One region of the Verrucosispora sp. WMMA2044 genome, then DNA from elsewhere that is predicted to be linked to it. Evidence: predicted binding sites of a transcription regulator. Region 1 holds the regulator's gene; each other region holds the start of a gene.
What was found. The regulator HrcA, encoded in region 1, represses chaperone genes, less so after heat shock. The targets are predictions, from matches to a motif close to GGTTNGCACNCTCNNNNNGAGNGTGCNAACC.
Positions count from the first base shown of each region.

Region 2: a site for HrcA is predicted at 5,641-5,671, ahead of groL (chaperonin GroEL). Genes of this name have one in related genera too.
Region 3: a site for HrcA is predicted at 1,866-1,896, ahead of groES (co-chaperone GroES). Genes of this name have one in related genera too.

Region 1 covers NZ_CP114913.1:753,335-760,904, forward strand. The annotation lists gene O3597_RS03520 (enoyl-CoA hydratase-related protein) at 1-336, opposite strand, end outside; gene hemW (radical SAM family heme chaperone HemW) at 357-1,580, shown strand; gene O3597_RS03530 (DUF4870 domain-containing protein) at 1,608-2,183, opposite strand; gene hrcA (heat-inducible transcriptional repressor HrcA) at 2,394-3,416, shown strand; gene dnaJ (molecular chaperone DnaJ) at 3,490-4,635, shown strand; gene O3597_RS03545 (16S rRNA (uracil(1498)-N(3))-methyltransferase) at 4,637-5,371, shown strand; gene O3597_RS03550 (histidine triad nucleotide-binding protein) at 5,417-5,776, shown strand; gene O3597_RS03555 (serine hydrolase domain-containing protein) at 5,773-7,161, shown strand; partial or broken gene O3597_RS03560 (PhoH family protein) at 7,344-7,570, shown strand, end outside.
Region 2 covers NZ_CP114913.1:6,164,625-6,172,194, forward strand. The annotation lists gene O3597_RS27930 (GNAT family N-acetyltransferase) at 1-634, shown strand, start outside; gene O3597_RS27935 (GNAT family N-acetyltransferase) at 686-1,705, shown strand; gene paaN (phenylacetic acid degradation protein PaaN) at 1,759-3,432, shown strand; gene O3597_RS27945 (GNAT family N-acetyltransferase) at 3,452-3,982, opposite strand; gene O3597_RS27950 (cold-shock protein) at 4,193-4,396, shown strand; gene O3597_RS27955 (hypothetical protein) at 4,526-5,593, shown strand; gene groL (chaperonin GroEL) at 5,869-7,491, shown strand.
Region 3 covers NZ_CP114913.1:229,673-237,242, forward strand. The annotation lists gene O3597_RS01120 (methyltransferase domain-containing protein) at 1-220, opposite strand, end outside; gene O3597_RS01125 (DUF397 domain-containing protein) at 684-869, opposite strand; gene O3597_RS01130 (helix-turn-helix transcriptional regulator) at 860-1,660, opposite strand; gene groES (co-chaperone GroES) at 2,031-2,345, shown strand; gene groL (chaperonin GroEL) at 2,418-4,067, shown strand; gene O3597_RS01145 (molybdopterin-dependent oxidoreductase) at 4,208-5,923, shown strand; gene O3597_RS01150 (WhiB family transcriptional regulator) at 6,105-6,488, opposite strand; gene O3597_RS01155 (helix-turn-helix transcriptional regulator) at 6,741-7,541, shown strand.

The DNA.
Region 1 (7,570 bases):
ACCGCCGGCCCGAGCCGGGCCGGCGACCCTGGCCAGCACCGGCTTCGGGCACTCCCGGACCGCCGCGAGCACGTCACCCAGCATCCCGGCGGGCACCGTGCCGCTGGCGTACGCCGCCGCGGTCTCCTTCAGGTCGGCTCCGGAGCAGAAGACCGGCCCGGTGTGGTCGAGCACGATCACCCGGACCGCGTCGTCGGCGACCGCGGCGGCCAGCCCCGCCAGCAGTTCGGTCATCAGCGGCGTGGAGAGCGCGTTGCGGTTGTGCGGACTGTCCAGGGTGAGCGTGGTCACCCCGTGGGCCGTGGCGACCCGCACGAGCGCGTCGGGAGAGGTCATGCCAGGGCACACTAGTGGCCATGCCCGGCGTCCTTCCAGCAGGCGAGCCCGTCCCGGCCGACGGGTCGCTGCCCGCGTCCGCCCGCGCGTCCGTGGGCGCCCGGGGTTTCGGGGTGTACGTGCACGTGCCCTTCTGCGCGAGCCGGTGCGGCTACTGCGACTTCAACACGTACACCGCCGACGAGCTGGGCGGTGGCACGAGCCGGGAGGGCTACACCGACACCGTGCTGGCGGAGCTGGCACTCGCCGCCCGGGTGCTGGCGGACGCACCGCCGCCCCGGGTGGAGACGGTCTTCGTCGGCGGCGGCACCCCCACCCTGCTGCCCGCCGACGACCTGGCCCGCATCCTCGACGCGATCGACCGGACCTGGGGGCTGGCCGCCGACGCGGAGGTGACCACCGAGGCGAACCCGGAGTCGGTGACGCCCACCTCACTGAAGGAGCTGCGCGCGGCCGGGTTCACCCGGATCTCGCTGGGCATGCAGTCGGCCGCGCCCGGGGTGCTCGCCGTGCTGGACCGCCGGCACAGCGCCGGCCGGGCCACCGCCGCCGCCCTGGAGGCCCGCGACGCCGGCTTCGACCACGTCAATCTCGACCTGATCTACGGCACGCCGGGGGAGCGGGCCGAGGACTTCGCCGCCTCACTGGACCAGGTGGTGACCGCGGGCGTGGACCACGTCAGCGCGTACGCCCTGATCGTCGAGGACGGCACCCGACTGGCCGCCCGGATGCGCCGGGGCGAGCTGCCGTACCCGGACGAGGACGTGGCCGCGGACCGTTACCTGGCCGCCGAGTCGGCCCTCGGCGCGGCCGGCTTCTCCTGGTACGAGGTCTCCAACTGGGCCCGCACGCCGCAGGCGCGCTGCCGGCACAACCTGCTCTACTGGACCGGCGGTGACTGGTGGGGCCTCGGGCCGGGGGCGCACAGCCACGTCGGCGGAGTGCGCTGGTGGAACGTCAAACATCCCGCCGCGTACGCCCAACGCCTCGCCGCCGGGGAGTCGCCCGGGCAGGCCCGGGAGGTGCTCACCGGCGACGAGGCGCACATGGAGGACGTCATGCTCCGCTTGCGACTGGCCGCCGGCCTGCCGCTCGACGTGCTGACCGACGCTGGGCGGGCGGGCGCGGCCCGGGCACTGGCCGAGGGCCTGCTCGACCAGCCCGCCCACGCCGCCGGCCGCGCCGTGCTCACCCTGCGCGGCCGATTGCTCGCCGACGCCGTGGTCCGCGACCTGCTGCCCTGATCCCCGTCATCAGACCGGCCGGCGCGGTCAGCGCTTCACGAACGAGTAGCTCATCGGGTAGCGGTACAGCGTCCCGTCGTTGGCCTTGACCCCGCCGATGATGCCGAAGATCACCGGCACGATCCAGACGAGCATCGGGATGAAGAACAGGACGCCGCAGGTGATCGCGGTGAGCACCCAGCTCAGCACGCCGACGATGGCCCAGGTGAGCTGGAAGTTCAGCGCGGCCACCGAGTGCGCCCGGGCGATCGGCGACTGCTGGCCACGGGTCATCATCGCGATCAGCGGCGCGACCCAGCCGAAGAGCCCGCCACCGACGACCACGCCGAGCGGGCCGCCGAAGTGCGCGATCAGCACCCAGGTCTTGTCCTCGTTGTTGGCGTAGCCACCGCCGGGAGCGCCGTAGCCGCCGGTCGGGTAGCCGACACCGGGTGATCCCGGCGGCGGATAGCCGCCGGGTGGGGGGTAGCCGGCCGGTGGCGGCTGGTCGCCGGTGGGGGGTGGATAGCCGCCGGGCGGAGGATAGCCGCCCTGGCCAGGCGAACCGGACAGTGGTGTCGTGGGTTCGTCGCCGGAGTCCGGGGGACGAGGTGGTTCAGTCATGGAGGCCACGGTAGGTGCCAGCGGCAACGGCGCACCAGAGCGACACCGGCGAGTGTCAACCCGCCGATCGGCTCGATGACGCCGGTGCTGACTTGATCATCGCGTGGACGGGGGCGCCGACGTAGACTGGCACTCGCTACAGTCGAGTGCCAGAGTGTTCCTCTGGCGGCCGTGACGCCGCGAGCTGACCTGCGACAGGAGGTGGCAAGGATGGGTCTTGACGACCGGAAGCTCGCCGTGCTCCGGGCGATCGTCGAGGACTACGTCGCCACCCAGGAGCCGGTCGGCAGCAAGTCGCTCGTCGAGCGGCACCAGCTCGGCGTCTCGCCGGCCACCGTGCGCAACGACATGGCCGTGCTGGAGGAGGAGGGCTACATCCGCCAGCCGCACACCAGCGCGGGGCGGGTGCCCACCGACCGTGGCTACCGACTCTTCGTCGACCGGTTGAGCCGGGTCAAGCCGCTCAGCCCGGCCGAACGCCGGGCGATCGAGCGCTTCCTGGCCGGCGCCGTGGATCTCGACGACGTGGTGCACCGCACGGTGCGGCTGCTGGCGCAACTGACCCGGCAGGTCGCCGTCGTGCAGTACCCGAGCCTGGCCCGGTCCCGGGTGCGTCACCTGGAACTGGTGCCGATCTCCACCACCCGGCTGATGCTTGTGATGATCGCCGACACCGGCCGGGTCGAGCAGCGACTGGTCGAGCTGCCCGCACCGGTCCCCGCCGACGACGTGCTGGACCTGCGCCGGCTGGTGAACGAGAAACTGGTGGGTGTCCGCCTGTCGGAGACCCCGCCGCTGGTGCAGACCCTCATCGACGACTGCGCGCCGCACCTGCGCCCGGCGATGACCACCCTGTCCACGGTGCTGCTGGAGACACTCGTCGAACGGCACGAGGAACGGCTCGCCCTCGCCGGCACCGCCAACCTCGCCCGGGGCGGCCTGCTCGACTTCCAGGGCTCGTTGCGGCCGATCCTCGAAGCGCTTGAGGAGGAGGTCGTGCTGCTCAAGCTCATCGGCGAGGTGGAGCCGAGCACACTGCGGGTGCGCATCGGCGACGAGAACGAGTACGACAACCTGCGGGCGGCTTCCGTGGTCAGCACCGGGTACGGCCCGGGCGCGATCATCGTCGGGGGGATGGGCGTGCTCGGACCGACCCGGATGGACTACCCCGGAACCATCGCCACGGTGAGGGCCGTGGCACGCTACGTGGGCGAGCTGCTGGCCCAGAACTGACAAGTCAGGGCCGACGGCAGGCTGCCGCCGCCGAACGGCGTAACTCGAGACGAACACGAGGACACGGAACGCAGTGGCCAGGGACTACTACGGCATTCTCGGCGTGAGCAAGGGTGCCTCCGATGACGAGATCAAGCGCGCCTACCGCAAGCTGGCGCGCCAGTTCCATCCGGACGTGAATCCGGACCCGGAGGCACAGGAGAAGTTCAAGGACATCAACGCCGCGTACGAGGTCCTCTCGGACGATCGGAAACGGCAGATTGTCGACCTGGGCGGGGATCCGCTGGCACCCGGTGGGGGCGGGCCCGGCGGTCCGGGTGGCCCCGGCGGGGCCGGCCCGTTCGTCGGTTTCCAGGACATCATGGACGCCTTCTTCGGCGGTGCCACCGGTGCCGGGCGCGGTCCGCGTCCGCGTACCCGCCCCGGTGCCGACGCGATCCTGCGACTGGAGCTGGACCTCCAGGAGACGGCCTTCGGCGTCGAGGCGCCGATCACCGTCGACACGGCCGTGCTCTGCACCACCTGCTCCGGTGCCGGCACCGCCGCCGGCACCCACCTGGCCACCTGCGAGGCGTGCGGCGGGCGGGGCGAGGTGCAGTCGGTGCAGCGCACCTTCCTCGGCCAGGTGGTCTCCGCCCGGCCCTGCACCGTCTGCCAGGGCTACGGCACCACCATCCCGAGCCCCTGCCCGACCTGCGCCGGTGACGGCCGGGTCCGCACCCGCCGGTCGCTGACCGTCAAGATCCCCGCCGGGGTGGAGGACGGCATGCGGATCCGCCTGGCCCAGCAGGGCGAGGTCGGCCCGGGCGGCGGCACCGCCGGGGACCTCTACGTGGAGATCCACGAACGGCCGCACGACGTCTTCTCCCGCAAGGGCGACGACCTGCACTGCCGGGTCACCGTGCCGATGACCGCCGCCGCGCTCGGCACCCGGCTGACCATCAAGACGCTCGACAGCGAGGAACCGGTCGACGTCAAGCCGGGCACCCAGCCGGGCAGCACCCTGCGGCTGCGGGCCCGGGGCGTACCGCACCTGCGCGGCACCGGGCGGGGCGACCTCTACGTCCACCTGGACGTGCGTACCCCCACCAAGCTCGACGCCGATCAGGAGCGGATGCTGCGCGAGTTCGCCAAGACCCGCGGCGAGGAGGTCGCCGAGCTGACCAAGCAGGGTGGCTTCTTCTCCCGGATGCGCGACGCCTTCAACGGCCACGCCTGACGTGTCCGCCCCGCTGTTCCTGGTCGAGTCGCTGCCCACCGCCGCCTCGCTGGTGCTCGACGGCCCGGAGGGCCACCACGCCGCCACCGTGCAACGGCTGCGCGTCGGCGAGCAGGTGCTGCTCGGCGACGGCCGGGGCGGCACGGCCACCGCCGTGGTCACCGCCGTCGGCCGGGGCACCCTCGACCTCGACGTCACCGACCGGGGGTACGTCGACGCGGCGAACCCCCGGCTGGTGGTGGTCCAGGGCATCGCCAAGGGCGACCGGGGTGAGCTGGCCGTGCAGGCGATGACCGAGGCGGGCGTGGACGAGATAGTCCCCTGGGCGGCGGGCCGCTCGGTGGTGCAGTGGCGCGGCGACCGGGGCGTACGGGCCCGGGACAGGTGGCTCGCCACCACCCGGGAGGCGACGAAGCAAGCCCGGCGGGCGTGGCTGCCGGTGGTGGCGGGCGCGCCGGACGAGAGCACCGCGTCGGTGACGCGCCGGATCGCCGGGGCGGCGGCCGGGTACGTGCTGCACGAGGAGGCGACCGACCGACTCACCACCGTCGAGCTGCCCGACCACGGCGAGATCGTGCTGGTGGTGGGCCCGGAGGGCGGCATCACCCCGACCGAGCTGTCGGCCTTCCAGGAAGCCGGTGCCCGCCCGGTGCGGCTCGGCCCGGCGGTGCTGCGCACCTCCACCGCGGGCGTGGCCGCCCTGGCGGTCCTCGCCACCCGCCTGCTCCGTTGGTGAGCGGCGCACCGACGGCGCCGAGGATTTCTTCCTTACACTGCCCGGATGGGAAGCGACTGCCTGTTCTGCCGCATCGTCGCCGGTGAGATTCCGGCCACCGTCGTCCGCGAGACGCCCACCACGCTCGCCTTCCGCGACATCGACCCGAAGGCACCGGTGCACGTGCTCGTCGTGCCGAAGGAGCACTACGCGGACGTGGCCACCCTCGGCCAGGGTGACCCGGCGCTGGCCGGCGAGGTGCTGGCCACGGCCGCCGCGGTGGCCGAGGACGAGGGCCTGCTCGGCGACGGTTTCCGGCTGATGTTCAACACCGGGGCGTACGGCGGTCAGGAGGTCTTCCACGTGCACGCGCACGTGCTCGGCGGCGCCCCACTCGGCCCGATGCTGGCCCGGAGCCTCGGATGACCTCCGCCGCCGGCGACACCTCCGCCGCCGGTCGGCTGGAGCGGATGGTGCGGCAGGTCCAGGCGCAGGCCCGGGTGCCGGCGGTCTCGGCGGCCGTGCACCGCGCCGACCGGCCGCTGTGGACATGCACCGCCGGCGGCACCGGAAACGACACGGCGCTGGACGAGCAGACCCGGTTCCGGATCGGCTCGGTGACCAAGACCTTCACCGCCGTGCTGGTCATGCAGTGCCGCGACGACGGGCTGCTCGACCTCGACGACCCGCTGCGGCGGCACCTCGACCTGCCGGCGCACGGCGAGTTGACCGTGCGCCGGCTGCTGTCGCACACCGCCGGCCTGCAACGGGAACCGTACGGCGACGTCTGGGACACGCTGCGCGCACCGGACGCCGACCAACTGATCACCGAGCTGGCCCGGGCCGAGCGGGTGCTGCCGACCGGACGCCGTTACCACTACTCGAACCTCGGCATGGCGCTGCTCGGCCACCTGGTCGGACAGCTACGCGGCGGCAGCTGGGCGGAGGTGCTGACCGAGCGGGTGCTGACCCCGCTCGGGCTCACCGCCACCACGGCCGCTCCGGGGCCACGCGCCGCGACCGGGTTCCTGGTCGACGCGTACTCCGACGAGGCGCATCCGGAGCCGCCCACCGACTTCGGCGCGGTGGGTCCGGCCGCGCAGCTGTGGAGCACGGCAACCGACATGGCCCGCTGGGCCGCCTTCCTGGCCGACCCGGCGGCGTTGGACGCGGCGGGTCGGGTGCTCGCTCCCGCCACGCTCGACGAGATGCGCTGGCCGGTGACGGTCACCGACGAGGCGGTGTGGGCCGGCGGGTTCGGTCTCGGCCTGATCCTGGTGCCGCAGGGGGAGCGGGTGGTGCACGTCGGGCACGACGGGGCGATGCCCGGCTTCCTCGCCGGAGCGTACGGCCGCCGGGGCGGCGAGGGCACGCCCGGGGCGTTCGGCGCCGCCGTGCTGGGCTCCTCCGGCACCGCCGTCGAGCTGCTGGAGCTGCCGCACCGGCTGCTCGCCGCCGCGGTCGAGCACGATCCGGCCGACATCGACCCGTGGCGTCCGGGTGATCCGGCACCGCCCGACGTGCGCGGGCTGCTCGGCCGCTGGTGGGGCGAGGGCTTCGAGTACGTCTTCTCGTGGCACGAAGGGGCCCTGCGGGCCCGTGGTGCCGGTGACCCGCCGGGGAAGCCGCCAGCGGTGTTCGCCCCGGTGCCGGACCAGCCGGACGTGCTGCGTACCGTCTCCGGCCGGGAGAACGGCGAGCTGCTCCGGCTCACCCGGGACGCGGCTGGTGTGGTGGTCCGGATGCACTGGGCAACCTACCGGTTCACCCGCCGCCAGGAGACCTTCGACGGTTTCGACTTCCGCGGCTGACCGGGCGGTTCGCCGGGGTGTAATGCCCTGTTTCACCCGTTCCGCCGGGGCGTCGAAGCGGTGGAAATGGGCAGCGTGTCCGCGCCGTTGACCCGATACGATGGTGGCAACGTCCGCACGCCGTGCCAGGGGCCCGGCATCGAGATCGAGAGCAGGTGGCGCAGGGCCCGCGGGCCCGACCTATGACCGGCACCCCACCTCCCGGCCCGCCCCGGGAGCAGACCAGGATCACGGTCCCCGACTCGAAGATCATGGTCAACCTGCTCGGCGCGGGTGACGAGATCCTGCGACTGGTCGAGCGCTCGGTGAACAGTGACGTGCACGTGCGTGGCAACGAGATCACCATCACCGGCGCTCCCGCCGACAACGCCCTCGCCGAGCGGCTCTTCAGTGAGCTGCTCGAACTCAT
Region 2 (7,570 bases), 870 kb from region 1:
GACCGGCCGTCGGTCGCCGGGTAACGCGTTCGCGGCGGCCATCGGTGCGGTCGACGCCCTGACCGACGTCCGGCGGCGCCTGACCGTCGCCGACCTGGACCAGGCGCGGCTGGACGCGCTGCTGGCCGACGCCCGGAGGCGGGCGGTCGGTTACGAGGTGCTGCGCTGGCGGGGACGTACTCCCGACGACCTGGCGGCCGACGTGGCGTACCTCGACGGACGGTTGCTGGCCGACGCGCCAATGGGCGACCTGGCGTGGGAGCCGGAGCGGGTCGACGCCGAACGGCTGCGCGGCACGGAGCTGGCGCTGGATGCGCGGGGCCGGCGGCGCTACCACGTCGGCGTCCGCCACGAGGCGTCCGGTCGACTGGTCGCATGGACGCTGCTGGACGTCGGTGCGTCCGCGGACTGGCACTCGTTCCAGCAGATCACCATCGTCGACCCGGAGCACCGGGGCCATCGGCTGGGCCTGCTGTCCAAGATCGAAAACCTGCGACACCTGCTCGCTCACGAGCCCGCCGTGCGGGTCATCGACACGTTCAACGCGGCCAGCAACGACCACATGATCACCATCAACGAACAGCTCGGGTTCCGGGTGCGGGACCGGTGGAGCAACTGGCAGCTCGACGTGTGACCGGCGGGAAATCCGGTGGCGGTGCCCGCCGGTCGGCGGCAGGCTCGCGCCATGGCCGTCACCGTCACGCCGTACGACTCCACCGACGAGGCAGCGCTCGACGCGGCGCACCGCGTCGTCGCGGCGGCGCAGGCCGTCGACCTGCCCGACCTGCCGGTGGGGGACCGGGCCGAGTTCGGGCTCCTGATCGCCCATCCGCCGCACGGCAACGTGATCCACCAGGCGCTGGCCCGGCGGGACGGCGAGGTGGCCGGCCACCTGCGGATGCGGCTGCCGCAACTGGAGAACACCGGCATCGCCACCGTCGAGCTGACGGTGGACCCGGCGCAGCGGCGGCAGGGGGTGGGTCGGGCGCTGCTGGCGTACGCCCGGAAGGTGGCCGCCGAGCACGGCCGGCAGCGGTTGATCGGTGAGACCCCGGGGCCACTGCCCGACGGACCGGGGCGGGCGGCGCCCGGTGCGGCCTTCGCGGCGGCGGCCGGAGCGCAGGCCGCGCTGGCCGAGGTGCGGCGTCGGCTGGACACCACGCGGCTCGACCGGGCGGCCCTGACCGCCCTGCACGATGCCGCCCGCGCCCGCGCCGCCGGCTACCGGACGGTGGCCTGGCGGGGGCCGGTGGCCGAGGAGTACGTGGTCGACGTCGCGCGGCTGGAGAGCCGGCTGCTCGTCGACGCGCCGACGGGCGATCTGGTGATCGAGGCGGAGCGGGTGGACGCCGCGCGGTTCCGGGAGATCGAGCGGATCCAGCGGCTGCGGGGGCGACGGCGCTACCACGTCGGCGCGGTGCACCAGGCGACCGGCCGGATGGTCGCCTGGACAATGATCGACAGAGGTCCGTCCACGCCGTGGCACGCCTGGCAGGAGATCACCATCGTCGACCCCGCACACCGGGGACACCGCCTCGGCCTGCTCGTCAAGGTGGAGAACCTTCGGCACGCGCTTGTCCACGAGCCGGCCCTGGCCGCGATCGACACCTGGAACGCGGCGGTCAACGATCACATGATCAGCATCAACGAGCAGCTCGGGTTCCGCCCGGTCGACGCCTGGACCGACTGGCAGCTGACCATCTGAAGTTGTGACACACCCCTACTGATCTGAGGGCTTCGTGTTGCATGATGGCGGGCATGACGGAGACCCCGCACCCCCTCTACGCCAGGCACGCCGAGACCCTCAACCGCGCGCTGACCGCGATCGCGGAGCGGGGATACTGGTCCGCCTACCCGGAATCACCGAGCCCACGGGTGTACGGCGAGACCGCCGCGGCCGACGGCAAGGCCGCCTTCGAGGCGTACCTGGGCGCGGACTTCCCGCTCGACCAGCCGAGCGACGGCGACCGGGTCACCACCGAGCACAGCCCGTTCGGCGTTGCACTGAACGTGCGGTACCCGCACGCCGACGCCGACCAACTGGTCGCCGCCGCGTCCGCCGCGCTGCCGGCCTGGCGGGACGCCGGCCCGCGGGCCCGGGTGGGTGTCTGCCTGGAGATCCTCGACCGGCTGCACAAGAACGTCTTCGAGCTGGCCAACGCGGTGCAGTTCACCAGCGGTCAGGCGTTCGTGATGGCCTTCCAGGCCGGTGGCGCGCACGCCCTGGACCGCGCGCTTGAGGCGCTGGCCTACGCGTACGCGGAAATGACCCGGCACCCGGGCACCGCCGGTTGGGAGAAGGCCGCCGGCAAGGGCGACCCGCTGCGGATGTCCAAGACCTTTCACGTGGTACCCCGGGGCGTGGCCCTGGTCATCGGCTGCAACACCTTCCCGACCTGGAACTCGTACCCGGGTCTGTTCGCCTCGCTGGTCACCGGCAACCCGGTCGTGGTCAAGCCGCACCCGCGCGCCGTGCTGCCGCTGGCCATCACCGTCCGGTACGCCCGCCAGGTGCTTGCCGAGGCCGGCTTCGACCCGAACCTGATGATGCTGGCGCCCGAGGCCCCGGATGAGAAGCTCGCCTCGACGCTGGCCCTGCACCCGGCGGTCCGGATCGTCGACTTCACCGGCTCCACCGAGTACGGCGACTGGCTGGAGGCCAACGCCCGCCAGGCGGCGGTGTACACCGAGAAGGCGGGGCTCAACACGGTGGTGATCGACTCCACCGACGACTTCGCCGGGATGTGCCGCAACCTGGGCTTCACGCTGACGCTCTACAGCGGGCAGATGTGCACCACCTCGCAGAACATCCTCGTCCCCCGGGACGGCATCGACACCGACCAGGGCCACAAGAGCTTCGACGAGGTGGCCGGCGGCATCGCCGCGGCGGTCGGCAAACTCACCGGCGACCCGGCCCGGGGAGTGGAGCTGACCGGGGCGATCGTCAACGACGGGGTGCTGGAGCGGCTGGCCGAGGTCGCCAAGGTCGGTTCCCCGGTGTTGGAGTCGCGTACCGTCGAGCACCCGTCGTTCCCGGACGCCGTGGTGCGTACGCCGACGATCGTCAAGCTGGACGCGGGTGACACCGCGACCTACTCGCGGGAGTGGTTCGGGCCGATCTCCTTCGCCATCGCCACCGACTCCACCGCGCACAGCCTGGAGATCCTGCGCTCGACCGTGGGTGCGCAGGGTGCGCTCACCGCGGCGGTCTACTCCACCGACGACGCGGTGCTGGACGCCACCGAGGGGGCGGCGATCGAGGTCGGGGTGCACCTGTCGGCCAACCTGACCGGCGGCGTCTTCGTGAACCAGTCGGCGGCGTTCTCCGATTTCCACGGCAGCGGCGCGAACGCGGCGGCGAACTCGGCGTTGACCGACGGGGCGTACGTGGCGAACCGGTTCCGGATCGTGCAGAGCCGTCGGCACGTCTGAGGTGTGAGGAAGGGACGGTTCAGGCAGCCCGGCGCATTTGGAGTTCGCGCAGGGCGGGGATGTTCGGGTGCGGTACCCGGACACCGGTGTCGATGAATCCCAACCGCTGGTAGGCCCGGTAGGCGCGGTCGTTGCCGACCACCACCTCGAGCATCAGTTCGGTGCGTCCGCAGGCCCGGGACCAGCCCGCCACCCCGCTCACCAGTTCCGCGAGCAGGCCGGTGCGCCGCCAGCCCGGGGTGACGTAGACGGCGTAGAGCACGGTCACCCCGGGCTCGGTCGGGTGCGCCATCCCACCGGCGTGCCCGACCAGCCGGCCACCCGGATCCGCCACGAACTGCGCCGTGTCCGGGCCGGTGGAGACCCGGGCGACCCGGGCGGCGTACTCGGCGTGCGGTCGGGCCGCGGCCTCGGCGATCGTCTCCAGGAACGCCAGCGGCGCGTCCGCGAGCATCTCCAGGCGCAGCGCGCGCATCCGAGCCGCGTCGGCTGGTTCGACCCGGCGGATGACGGCCCGGCGCACCCCGGTTCCGTCGGTGACGTTCGTCATGCCCGCATGCTTATCACAATGACGTACGACGATACGGGAGACTGTAATACGCCCGATTTGTGGTCGTGCGCCGTCGTCACTCCTCGTGTAGCGTGCGATTTCGGTCACCCGTTTCAGCGGTCGTCGCGATTGCCGAAACCGGTGGTTTCCGGGTGCCGGTGCGCCGGCGACCCGAAGTAGTGGAACGCCGTGCAGAGTGAGGAAAACACCGTGGCACAAGGCACCGTGAAGTGGTTCAACGCCGAAAAGGGCTACGGCTTCATCGCCGTCGACGGCGGGCAGGACGTCTTCGTCCACTTCTCCGCGATCGAGATGGACGGCTACAAGGCGCTGGACGACGGTCAGCGAGTGGAGTTCGAGATCGCCCAGGGTCAGAAGGGCCCGCAGGCCGAGCGGGTACGCCTCATCGCCTGAGCGCGGACGACCCACCCCAGGCGACCGATCGTCGTCGAAGGTGGCGTGACCATCGCCGGAGGGGGCTGCGGTGCCGGTGCCCCACAAGGAAAGATCATGGGCCGAACCAGCCGTCGCTGAGGAGGTTCCATGTCCGACCAGCCGCCCCCGACAGGTCCGTCCTCCTCGCCCGCGGACCAACCGCCGCCGCCCGGGCCGCTCGATCCGCCGCCCGGTTCCGGACCGCCGCCGTACGACGCGCAACCGGGTCATCCCGCGCAGCCGCCGCACGTCGGCATGACGCCGTATCCCGGTCAACCGCTGTACCCGGGACAGCCGACCTATGGCTGGCACCACCCCGCAGGCTACGGTCTCGATCCCGCGGACGCCCTGGTCACCCCGCCCGGGGTCGGACTGGGCGGCTGGTTCGCGCGTTGTGTGGGCGCCGCCCGCCGGGGCTGGCGACAACTGCTGCCGATTCTCGTCCTCACCCAGGTGCTGCCGGCCGCGGTGCTGTCGGTACTCGCGCTGGCCGTGGACCCCTCGGCGCGCTGGGACAGTCAACTCACCAGCGACTCCGCCGCGCTGCCGGCGAACTTCTGGACGGATCTCGCCACGCTCCTGTTCGTGCTGGTCGGTGGCAGCCTGCTCCTCGGTCTGATGCAGTCGGTCGGCTGGGCCGCCGGCACCTGGTTGATCACCCGCCAGGCGGTCGGTGAGCAGGTCGGCTCCGCCGCCGCGCTGCGCTACGGAATGCGCCGTGCGCTCGGTCTGTGGGGCTGGACGCTGCTCGTCACCCTGATCGTCGTCTTCGGGTTCTGCCTGTGCTTCCTGCCCGGCGTGTACGCGGTGTTCGCGTTGGCCTTGGCCGGCCCGGTCTACCTGTTCGAGCGGCACGACCCGCTCAGCAGGTCGCATCGCATGCTGCGTGACCGGCCGGGCCTGCTGCTCGGTCGGGTGGCCCTGGTGGGCGCCGCGGTGGTAGGTCTCTCACTGGTGGCGAGCCTGATCGAGTCGCTGGCGATCCTGCCGTTCGGCGCCACTCCGCTGGACTCGCCGGGTACGACGGTGGGTGTGGTGCTGACCATCGCGGCGGTCGCGGTGCTGACCCTGCCGGCGTACCTCGCGCAGCAGGTCGGGCTCGTGGTCACCTACGCCGAGCAGCGGGCGCACGAGGGCCCGGTGAACGCCAACCAACTGGCGGCCGAACTCGGCTGACCCGGGCCATCGTGCTTGCACTCGGCAGGGCAGAGTGCTAAACAAGTCATTGGCACTCGCATGGCGTGAGTGCCAGCTGGTCGGGACGGTGGGGCTGCGGTCGCGCCCGTGACATAACCACGGGTGAGGCACGTGGCCGGTCGTCGCGGGCTATCCGGCCCGGCCGAGGAGACGTCGCCGTCGCCAGGTGGCGACGTCCCAAGGTGCGTACACCAGACGGCCCATCCGGGGCACACACTCGGGTGGCCCGTGAGTGTCCAGGAGGACAACGCCGTATGGCCAAGATGATCGCGTTCGACGAAGAGGCGCGCCGCGGCCTCGAGCGGGGCATGAACCAGCTCGCCGACGCCGTGAAGGTGACCCTCGGCCCCAAGGGCCGCAACGTCGTGCTCGAGAAGAAGTGGGGTGCCCCCACCATCACCAACGATGGTGTGAGCATCGCCAAGGAGATCGAGCTCGAGGACCCGTACGAGAAGATCGGCGCCGAGCTGGTCAAGGAGGTCGCCAAGAAGACCGACGACGTCGCCGGTGACGGCACGACGACGGCGACCGTCCTGGCCCAGGCACTCGTTCGCGAGGGCCTGCGCAACGTGGCCGCCGGTGCCAACCCGATGGCCCTGAAGCGGGGCATCGAGGCTGCGGTCGCCAACGTCTCGGAGGAGCTGCTGAAGCTCGCCAAGGACGTCGAGACCAAGGAGCAGATCGCCTCCACCGCCTCCATCTCCGCCGGTGACACCAGCGTCGGCGAGATCATCGCCGAGGCGATGGACAAGGTCGGCAAGGAAGGCGTCATCACCGTCGAGGAGAGCAACACCTTCGGGCTGGAGCTGGAGCTCACCGAGGGCATGCGCTTCGACAAGGGCTACATCTCGGCCTACTTCATGACCGACCCGGAGCGTATGGAGGCCGTCTTCGACGACCCGTACATCCTGATCGCGAACAGCAAGATCTCGTCGGTCAAGGACCTGCTCCCGATCCTGGAGAAGGTCATGCAGGGCGGCAAGCCGCTGCTGATCATCGCCGAGGACCTGGAGGGTGAGGCCCTGGCCACGCTCGTGGTCAACAAGGTCCGTGGCACCTTCAAGTCGGTCGCCGTCAAGGCGCCGGGCTTCGGTGACCGCCGCAAGGCCATGCTGACCGACATCGCCATCCTCACCGGTGGCCAGGTCATCAGCGAGGAGGTCGGCCTCAAGCTGGACGCCGTCAGCCTCGACATGCTGGGCCGCGCCCGCAAGGTCGTGGTGACCAAGGACGAGACCACGATCGTCGACGGTGCCGGCGACGCCGAGCAGATCCAGGGCCGGGTCAACCAGATCCGGGCCGAGATCGACAAGAGCGACTCCGACTACGACCGGGAGAAGCTGCAGGAGCGGCTGGCCAAGCTGGCCGGCGGCGTTGCGGTGATCAAGGTCGGCGCGGCCACCGAGGTCGAGCTCAAGGAGCGCAAGCACCGCATCGAGGACGCGGTCCGCAACGCCAAGGCCGCCGTCGAGGAGGGCATCGTCCCGGGTGGTGGTGTCGCGCTGGTGCAGGCCGGCAAGACCGCCTTCGACAAGCTCGACCTGGCCGGCGACGAGGCGACCGGCGCGCAGATCGTGAAGATCGCGCTGGACGCCCCGCTGCGGCAGATCGCCGTGAACGCCGGCCTCGAGGGCGGCGTCGTGGTGGAGCGGGTCCGCAACCTCGACTCGGGTCACGGCCTCAACGCCGCGACCGGCGAGTACGTCGACCTGCTGGCCGCGGGCATCATCGACCCGGCCAAGGTGACCCGTTCGGCGCTGCAGAACGCCTCGTCGATCGCCGCGCTGTTCCTCACCACCGAGGCCGTCGTGGCGGACAAGCCGGAGAAGACCCCGGCCGCACCGGCTGGCCCGGGCGGCGGGGACATGGACTTCTGAGTCCAGCTCCAACGCCGGAAGGGGCGGGCCGCGTCAGCGGTCCGCCCCTTCCGCTGTCTCGATGTCCTGGCCCTGGTCG
Region 3 (7,570 bases), 520 kb from region 1:
GGGTGAAGAACATGCCGGCCGCCGCAGGCCCGAACTTGCCGGTCGCCCGGCGGCGCAGCTCCGCCTGGGTCAGCGCCGCCGCCGCGAGTCCGGCTGGCACTCCGGCCGAACGCAGCGCCGCCGCCGCGACCAGCGGATCGCCGCCGGCCACCCGGCCCGCCGCGTCGAGCGCGGCCGACCCCTCGGCCGTACGCAACGCGCCGAACTGCTCCAGATCCACCCGCCCATCCTCCCGCCCGCCCTGTCCGCCCCGCCCGAGGCCCAGGCCGGCCCCTCGCCGGCATGCCGGTCGCGACTCGCGGCATCTCGGGCCCTCACGCTGGCCGGAAGGCACGACTTGCGGCATCTCGGGATTTCGGTTCGCTCGGAGGCCGTTCGGCCCGGGGCCGCAGTCCGGCATGCCACGCGCGGCCGGCGGGCGCGGGTTGCGGCATCTGGGGCTGTCAGCTCGGCGGGAGGGCGCGTCATGCCGCAACCCGCGCGCACACCCGCGGAGGCAAGCGCGCACACCCGCGGAGGCAAGCGCGCACACCCGCGGTGGCAAGCGCGCACACCTGTGGGGCAAGGGCGGGCAACTCGGCGGTCCGAGCCGAGTCGGGCCGAGTTGGGCCGAGCCGAGCCGAGCCGGGCCGGAGGCGGTTACCGGGCGCGCGGCGCGGGCGGACGCGGCGTCCGGGTCGGGTCTAGCGGCTGTGGGTGGCGACGAAGGCGCGCCAGGCGGCGGGGGTGAAGGCGAGTGCCGGGCCGGCCGGGTCCTTGCTGTCGCGGACGGCGACGACACCGGGCAGGTTGTCGGCGACCTCGACGCAGGCGCCGCCATTCTGGTTGCTGCGGGAGGACTTGCGCCAGGCCGCGCGGGTCAGGTCCATGACTTCGCCACTTCCTCGATCAGGCGGGCGGACTGCCGGCGCGGCAGCGCCTCACCGGCCACAGTCTCCCAACGTCGCCCCAGGCTGGCAAGGTCGTTCGGGCTGTCCACTGTGTGCCCCCGGAGCTGGTTGTCCAGGTGGGCCACCTCGGTGCCGTCGGCGAGCCGGGCCAGCACGAACGGGCCGGCAAGACCGCCGTACCACGGGGTCTCGGCCGGCACGATCCGCACCTGGACGTGCGGGCGGTCGGTGAGGGTGCGCAGGTGCTCCAACTGCTCGCGCATGGTCGCGCGCTCGCCGACCTGCCGGCGCAGCACCTGTTCGTCGAGCACCGCGACGAGCTGCGGTGGCTCCTCGCGGGTGAGCACCTCCTGCCGGGCCATCCGGGCCAGCACCCGCTTCTCGATCTGCTCGTCGGTGAGCGGTGGACCAGCCCGGAGCATCGCCCGGGCGTACGCCTCGGTCTGGAGCAGGCCCGGCACCACGGCCGGGTCGTACCAGCGCAGCGCGACCGCCTCCCGCTCGATCTCACCCCACGACCGGAACCAGTCCGGCTCGGCGTGCAGCCGGATCAGCTCCAGCATGCCGACGAAGAGCCCGCCGGTCTCCAGCACCTTGTCGAACCGGGCCAGGTAGTCGGCGCTGAGCTGGTTCGGGCCGATCTCCATCGCGCTCACCGCCGACGTCGAATAGTTGATCATTTTGCTCAGCTCCTCCTGGCTGAGCCCGCGCACCTTACGCGCCCGGCGCAACTGGTCGCGTAGGAACCCCAGGGTTGGTACGTCCGCCATCTGTCCGCCCTCCGTGACGTGATAGCGCCGGAGAGTAAGGGCCGGTCCTCCGGCGGGAAAGTGACTGTCGGCGTGTTGCGGTGAACGCTGGCGAACGACCGCGGAACCGTGTGGAAGAAGTGGCGACGGGGTGCCGAGGAGCCGCGACACGAGGGTGGCGGATTGGCACTCTCCTTGACGGAGTGCTAGCCGAGGAATAACCTGCGATTAGCACTCTCACCCTGAGGGTGCCAACCTTCGGGCCCTGGTGTCCGGGGGTTGAACGCCAGGCGGACCGGCACCCGCGACGACGGCCCCGCCCGGTGGCATGTGGCAGATTGACGCCGGTCGGCATGCCGATCGGCAACGAAACCAAGTACCCCAGGAGGGTATGCCCGTGACTACCGCGACCAAGGTTGCGATCAAGCCGCTCGAGGACCGCATCGTGGTCCAGGCGAACGAGGCCGAGACCACCACCGCCTCGGGCATCGTGATCCCCGACACCGCCAAGGAGAAGCCGCAGGAGGGCACCGTCCTCGCTGTCGGCCCGGGCCGGATCGACGACAAGGGCAACCGCGTGCCGATCGACGTCTCCGTCGGCGACACCGTCCTCTACTCGAAGTACGGCGGCACCGAGGTCAAGTACGCCGGCGAGGAGTACCTGGTGCTCTCCGCCCGCGACGTCCTCGCGGTCATCGAGAAGTAAGACAGACCGATCAGTGTCGTTGCCCCGGTCCGGCTCGCCGGGCCGGGGCAACGTCGCTTCGAAGGGACATTAATGGCGAAGATCCTGAGCTTCTCGGACGACGCCCGGCACCTGCTGGAGCACGGTGTCAACGCGCTCGCTGACGCGGTCAAGGTCACCCTCGGGCCGCGCGGGCGCAACGTCGTCCTCGACAAGAAATTCGGTGCGCCGACGATCACCAACGATGGCGTGACCATCGCCAAGGAGATCGAGCTCACCAACCCGTACGAGAACCTCGGCGCGCAGCTGGTCAAGGAGGTGGCGACCAAGACCAACGACGTCGCCGGCGACGGGACCACCACCGCGACCGTGCTCGCCCAGGCCATGGTCCGCGAGGGCCTGCGCAACGTCACCGCGGGCGCCAACCCGGCCGGCCTCAAGCGCGGCGTCGACGCCGCCGCCACCAAGGTCTCCGAGGCGCTGCTCGACAAGGCCGTCGAGGTCTCCGACAAGAAGTCGGTGGCGCATGTCGCCACGATCTCGGCCCAGGACGCCACGATCGGTGAGCTGATCGCCGAGGCGATGGAGAAGGTCGGCCGCGACGGTGTGATCACCGTCGAGGAAGGCTCCGCCCTGCACACCGAGCTGGACGTCACCGAGGGCCTCCAGTTCGACAAGGGCTTCATCTCGCCGAACTTCGTCACCGACGCGGAGTCGCAGGAGTCCGTCCTGGAGGACGCGTACATCCTGATCACCACGCAGAAGATCTCCGCGATCGAGGAGCTGCTGCCGCTGCTGGAGAAGGTCCTCCAGAACAACAAGCCGCTGCTCATCATCGCCGAGGACGTCGAGGGTCAGGCGCTGTCCACCCTGGTGGTCAACGCGATCCGCAAGACCATCAAGGTCTGCGCGGTCAAGGCGCCCGGTTTCGGTGACCGGCGCAAGGCGATGCTCCAGGACATGGCGATCCTCACCGGCGCCGAGCTGGTCGCCCCCGAGCTGGGTTACAAGCTGGACCAGGTTGGCCTGGAGGTGCTGGGTAGCGCCCGGCGCATCGTGGTCGACAAGGAGAACACCACCATCGTCGATGGTGGTGGCCAGACCAGCGAGGTGACCGACCGGGTCGCGCAGATCCGCAAGGAGATCGAGGCCTCGGACTCCGAGTGGGACCGGGAGAAGCTCGCCGAGCGGCTGGCCAAGCTCTCCGGCGGTGTCGCGGTGGTCAAGGTCGGCGCCGCCACCGAGGTCGAGATGAAGGAGCGCAAGCACCGCATCGAGGACGCGATCGCCGCGACCAAGGCCGCGGTCGAGGAGGGTACGGTGCCCGGCGGCGGTGCCGCCCTGGCGCAGATCCGGTCGGTGCTCGACGACGACCTCGGCTTCACCGGTGACGAGAAGGTCGGCGTGTCGATCGTGCGTAAGGCACTTGTCGAGCCGCTGCGCTGGATCGCCCAGAACGCCGGCCACGACGGCTACGTCGTCGTGCAGAAGGTCTCCGGCAGCGACTGGGGCCACGGTCTCGACGCCGCCGTCGGCGAGTACGTCGACCTGACCAAGTCCGGCATCATCGACCCGGTGAAGGTGACCCGCAACGCGGTCACCAACGCCGCGTCGATCGCCGGTCTGCTGCTCACCACCGAAAGTCTCGTGGTGGAGAAGCCGGCCGAGCCGGAGCCCGCCGCGGGCGGCCACGGCCACTCGCACGGCCACGGTCACAGCCACCAGCACGGCCCGGGCTTCTGACCCGGCCGTACGCCGGACGTGGGGCGCACCGTCGACGAGACGGTGCGCCCCACGCGCTTTGAGTCGGCGTACCGGTGACGAGAGGTTACGAACGCTGACGCCGACTACCGGACCGTTGGTCGGTGGGAAACACTGGGCGGGTGAGCAGCACGACACCACGGTTCGCGGCCATGGCCGGCGTCGCCGCCGCCGCTGCGGCCATCGGCACCGCCGAACTGGTTGCCGCCCTGACCGGTCCCCGGTCGTCCCCGCTCGTCGCGGTCGGCGGTCTCGTCGTGGACACCGCTCCCGAGCCGGTCAAGCGGTTCGGCATCGAGGTCTTCGGCACGTACGACAAGATCGCCCTGCTGGTCGGCACGGCGCTGCTGCTCGGCGGCTTCGCCGCCCTGATCGGCATGGTGGCGGCCCGGCGGCTGATGGTGGGCCTGGCCGGCATCGTCGTCTTCGGCGGCGTCGGCGCGGCGGCGGCCCTGACCCGCGCCGGTGCGGACGCCGCCGACGTGCTGCCGTCGCTGTTCGGCGCGGCGGTCGGCGGGGTGGTGCTGTGGGCATTCGTCGCCGGTCCACTGGAACTCGACCCCTGGCCCTGGTCCCCGCCGACGCCGGCCGGCCCGCCCAAGGCGACCGGTCCCGCCGCCGTACCGGACCCGAATCCGGTCGGAACCGCCGGGGCCGCCGACGGGACGGCGACCGATCCGACCGCGCCCGCCGACGGGACGGCGACCGCCGGAAGCCCGCCGATCCTGGGAAGTCCGCCGGTCCCGGGAGGTGCGGGAGGCCGGGTCGACCCGGACTCTCGGCGGCGGTTCCTCACCGGCGTCGGCACCGTGCTCGGGGTGGCCGCCGTGGGGGGAGTAGCGGGGCGTTGGCTGGCCGGTCGGCAGGGCGTGTCGGCGGCCCGTGAGGCGATCACGCTGCCGGCCCCGGTCTCGCCAGCACCACCGGTGCCGGCCGGCGCCGACCTGGCCCAGCCCGGACTGGCCAGCTACGTCACGTCCAACCGGAACTTCTACCGGATCGACACCGCGCTTGTGGTGCCGCAGGTCGACCCGGAGACCTGGCAACTGCGCATCCACGGCCGGGTCCGCAACCCGGTCACGCTGAGCTATGCCGATCTGCTCGCCCGGCCGATGGTGGAGCGGTACGTGACGCTGGCCTGCGTCTCCAACGAGGTAGGCGGCGACCTGATCGGCAACGCGCGCTGGCTCGGCGTACCGATCCGGGAACTGCTCGACGAGGTGGGGCCGCTGGACGGTGCCGACCAGGTGGTCGGGCGTTCGGTCGACGGTTGGACCTGCGGCACCCCGACCGCCGTGCTGCGCGACGGGCGGGACGCGCTGCTCGCCGTCGGCATGAACGGCGAGCCACTGCCGGTGCAGCACGGCTTCCCGGTCCGGATGGTGGTGCCGGGTCTCTACGGCTACGTGTCGGCCTGCAAGTGGATCACCGAGCTGGAGCTGACCAGTTTCGCGGACTTCGACGCGTACTGGGTGCCCCGGGGCTGGTCGGCGCAGGGGCCGGTGAAGACGCAGTCGCGGATCGACACGCCCCGCCCGCGTAACCGACCGGCCGCCGGCCCGGTGACGGTCGCCGGCGTCGCCTGGGCGCAGCACCGGGGCATCGACCGCGTCGAGGTCCGCGTCGACGAGGGGCCCTGGCAGCAGGCGCAACTGGCGCCGACCATTTCGGTGGACACCTGGGTGCAGTGGTCGTGGCAGTGGCAGGCCACCCCGGGCGAGCACACCCTCCAGGTGCGGGCGACGGACAGCACCGGCGAGACCCAAACCGGTGAGCCACGGGATGTCGCCCCCGACGGCGCGACCGGCTGGCACTCCGTCACCCTCACCATCACCTGACCCCGCGCACCACCCCGCCCACACCGCCCCCCGCCCACACCCGTTGATCATGAAGTTGTTGTCACCCCGTCGGCGTGTCGGGAACAACAACTTCATGATCAACCGGCTGGTGGTGGCGGGAGTGGGCGGACAGGGCGACGCCGCGTCCGGGTCGGGACGCGGCGTCGGTGGTGCGGTCTGGTCAGGCGACGTTGCGCTGGACGGGCACCGTCGACCGGTGCGAGCTGCCCAGCCTGGCCTCCAGTCGGTTGACGTCGACGCGGGTCTGGCGTCGGTCGGCGAGGTCCTCCCAGCCGACCGCGAGCAGTCGTAGCCGCTCGGACTCACTGAAGCCACCCCACACGCCGTACGGCTCGCGTACCGCGAGGGCGTGCGCGGCGCACTCGGCGCGGACCGGGCAGGCACGGCACACGGCCTTGGCGGAGGACTCCCGGCGCAACCGGGACGAGCCCCGCTCACCGTCAGGGTGGAAGAACTGGGCGCTGTCGCGGCCTCGGCAGGCACCGAGCCGCTGCCAGTCCCAAAGGTCGATGATGGGTCCGGGCAGTCTACGTACGTTCGACATCAGCACCCCTCCTCTCGCGCGGCACCGCGAGACGCTTGTGGCCGGTTGTCCGGGCGGCGGGCCGCGCAGGCGCACCGTTCCCGGCCTGGCCCCTCCCTACCCTGCTGCCTCACGCCTCACACGTCTTTGATCCAAAACGTCCAACGGATTGCGTCATATGCCCTATCTGTCGGAAAAGTTGGGAGGATTGCCCGGAACCTCCTCCCGACCGGGGCTGCTCATGGTCTGCTCGTCAGCGGAGAGGAGATGCCTGTGCGTACCGTTCTCGTGTGCGTTCGAACGCCGCTCGCGGCGCAGCACCTGACCTCCGCGGCAGCGCGGTTGGGATTGTCGGGTGCCGTCCGGACGGCGGTCTCCGACCCCGAGGTGATGTTGCGGCTGGCCGAACGTCCGGCCGATGTGGTGCTCGCCGACACCGCGCTCACCCGCCCGGACAGCGTCGGCTTCGTCCGGCGGGTGCTGGCCCGCGCCCCGCAGGCCGCCGTCCTGCTGCTCGGTGCCGAGGAGTCCGAGGCGGCGGCGGCGACCATCGGCGCCGGGGCACGCGGGCTGATCCAGGGGGTCGACCAGGATCTGACCAGCGCCGTCGCCAAGGCGTTGCTGCTGCTGGCCGCGCCCGGCCGGGCCAACCGGCACCGGATCGCTGATCCCGCCCGCGACGCCGCGGCGGTCGGCAGCCCGGCCCGCCCGGCACCCGGTGGTCGCACCGCGGGCGAGGCGCCGACCGCCTGGCCGGGTACGGACGCGGCGGGCGGCCCGGCGGTGGTGCCGGTGCAGCGGGGCGACGATCCGGCCGAGTCTGGTGCCGAGCCCGAGCCGGACAAGCCCGCGTCGGCAGCACGGGCCGACCGGTCCGCGATCGGCCTCACCGAACGGGAGCTGCAGGTGCTGCTCGGCATGGCCGAGGGCAAGAGCAACGCCGAGATCGGCCGGGAACTGTTCGTCTCCGAGGACACCGTGAAGACCCACGCCCGGCGGCTGTTCCGCAAGCTCGGTGCCCGCGACCGGGCGCACGCCGTGGCCGCCGGATTCCGGGCCGGGCTGGTCGCGTAGCTGGTCGGCCGGATCGGTCCGGCCGTGCC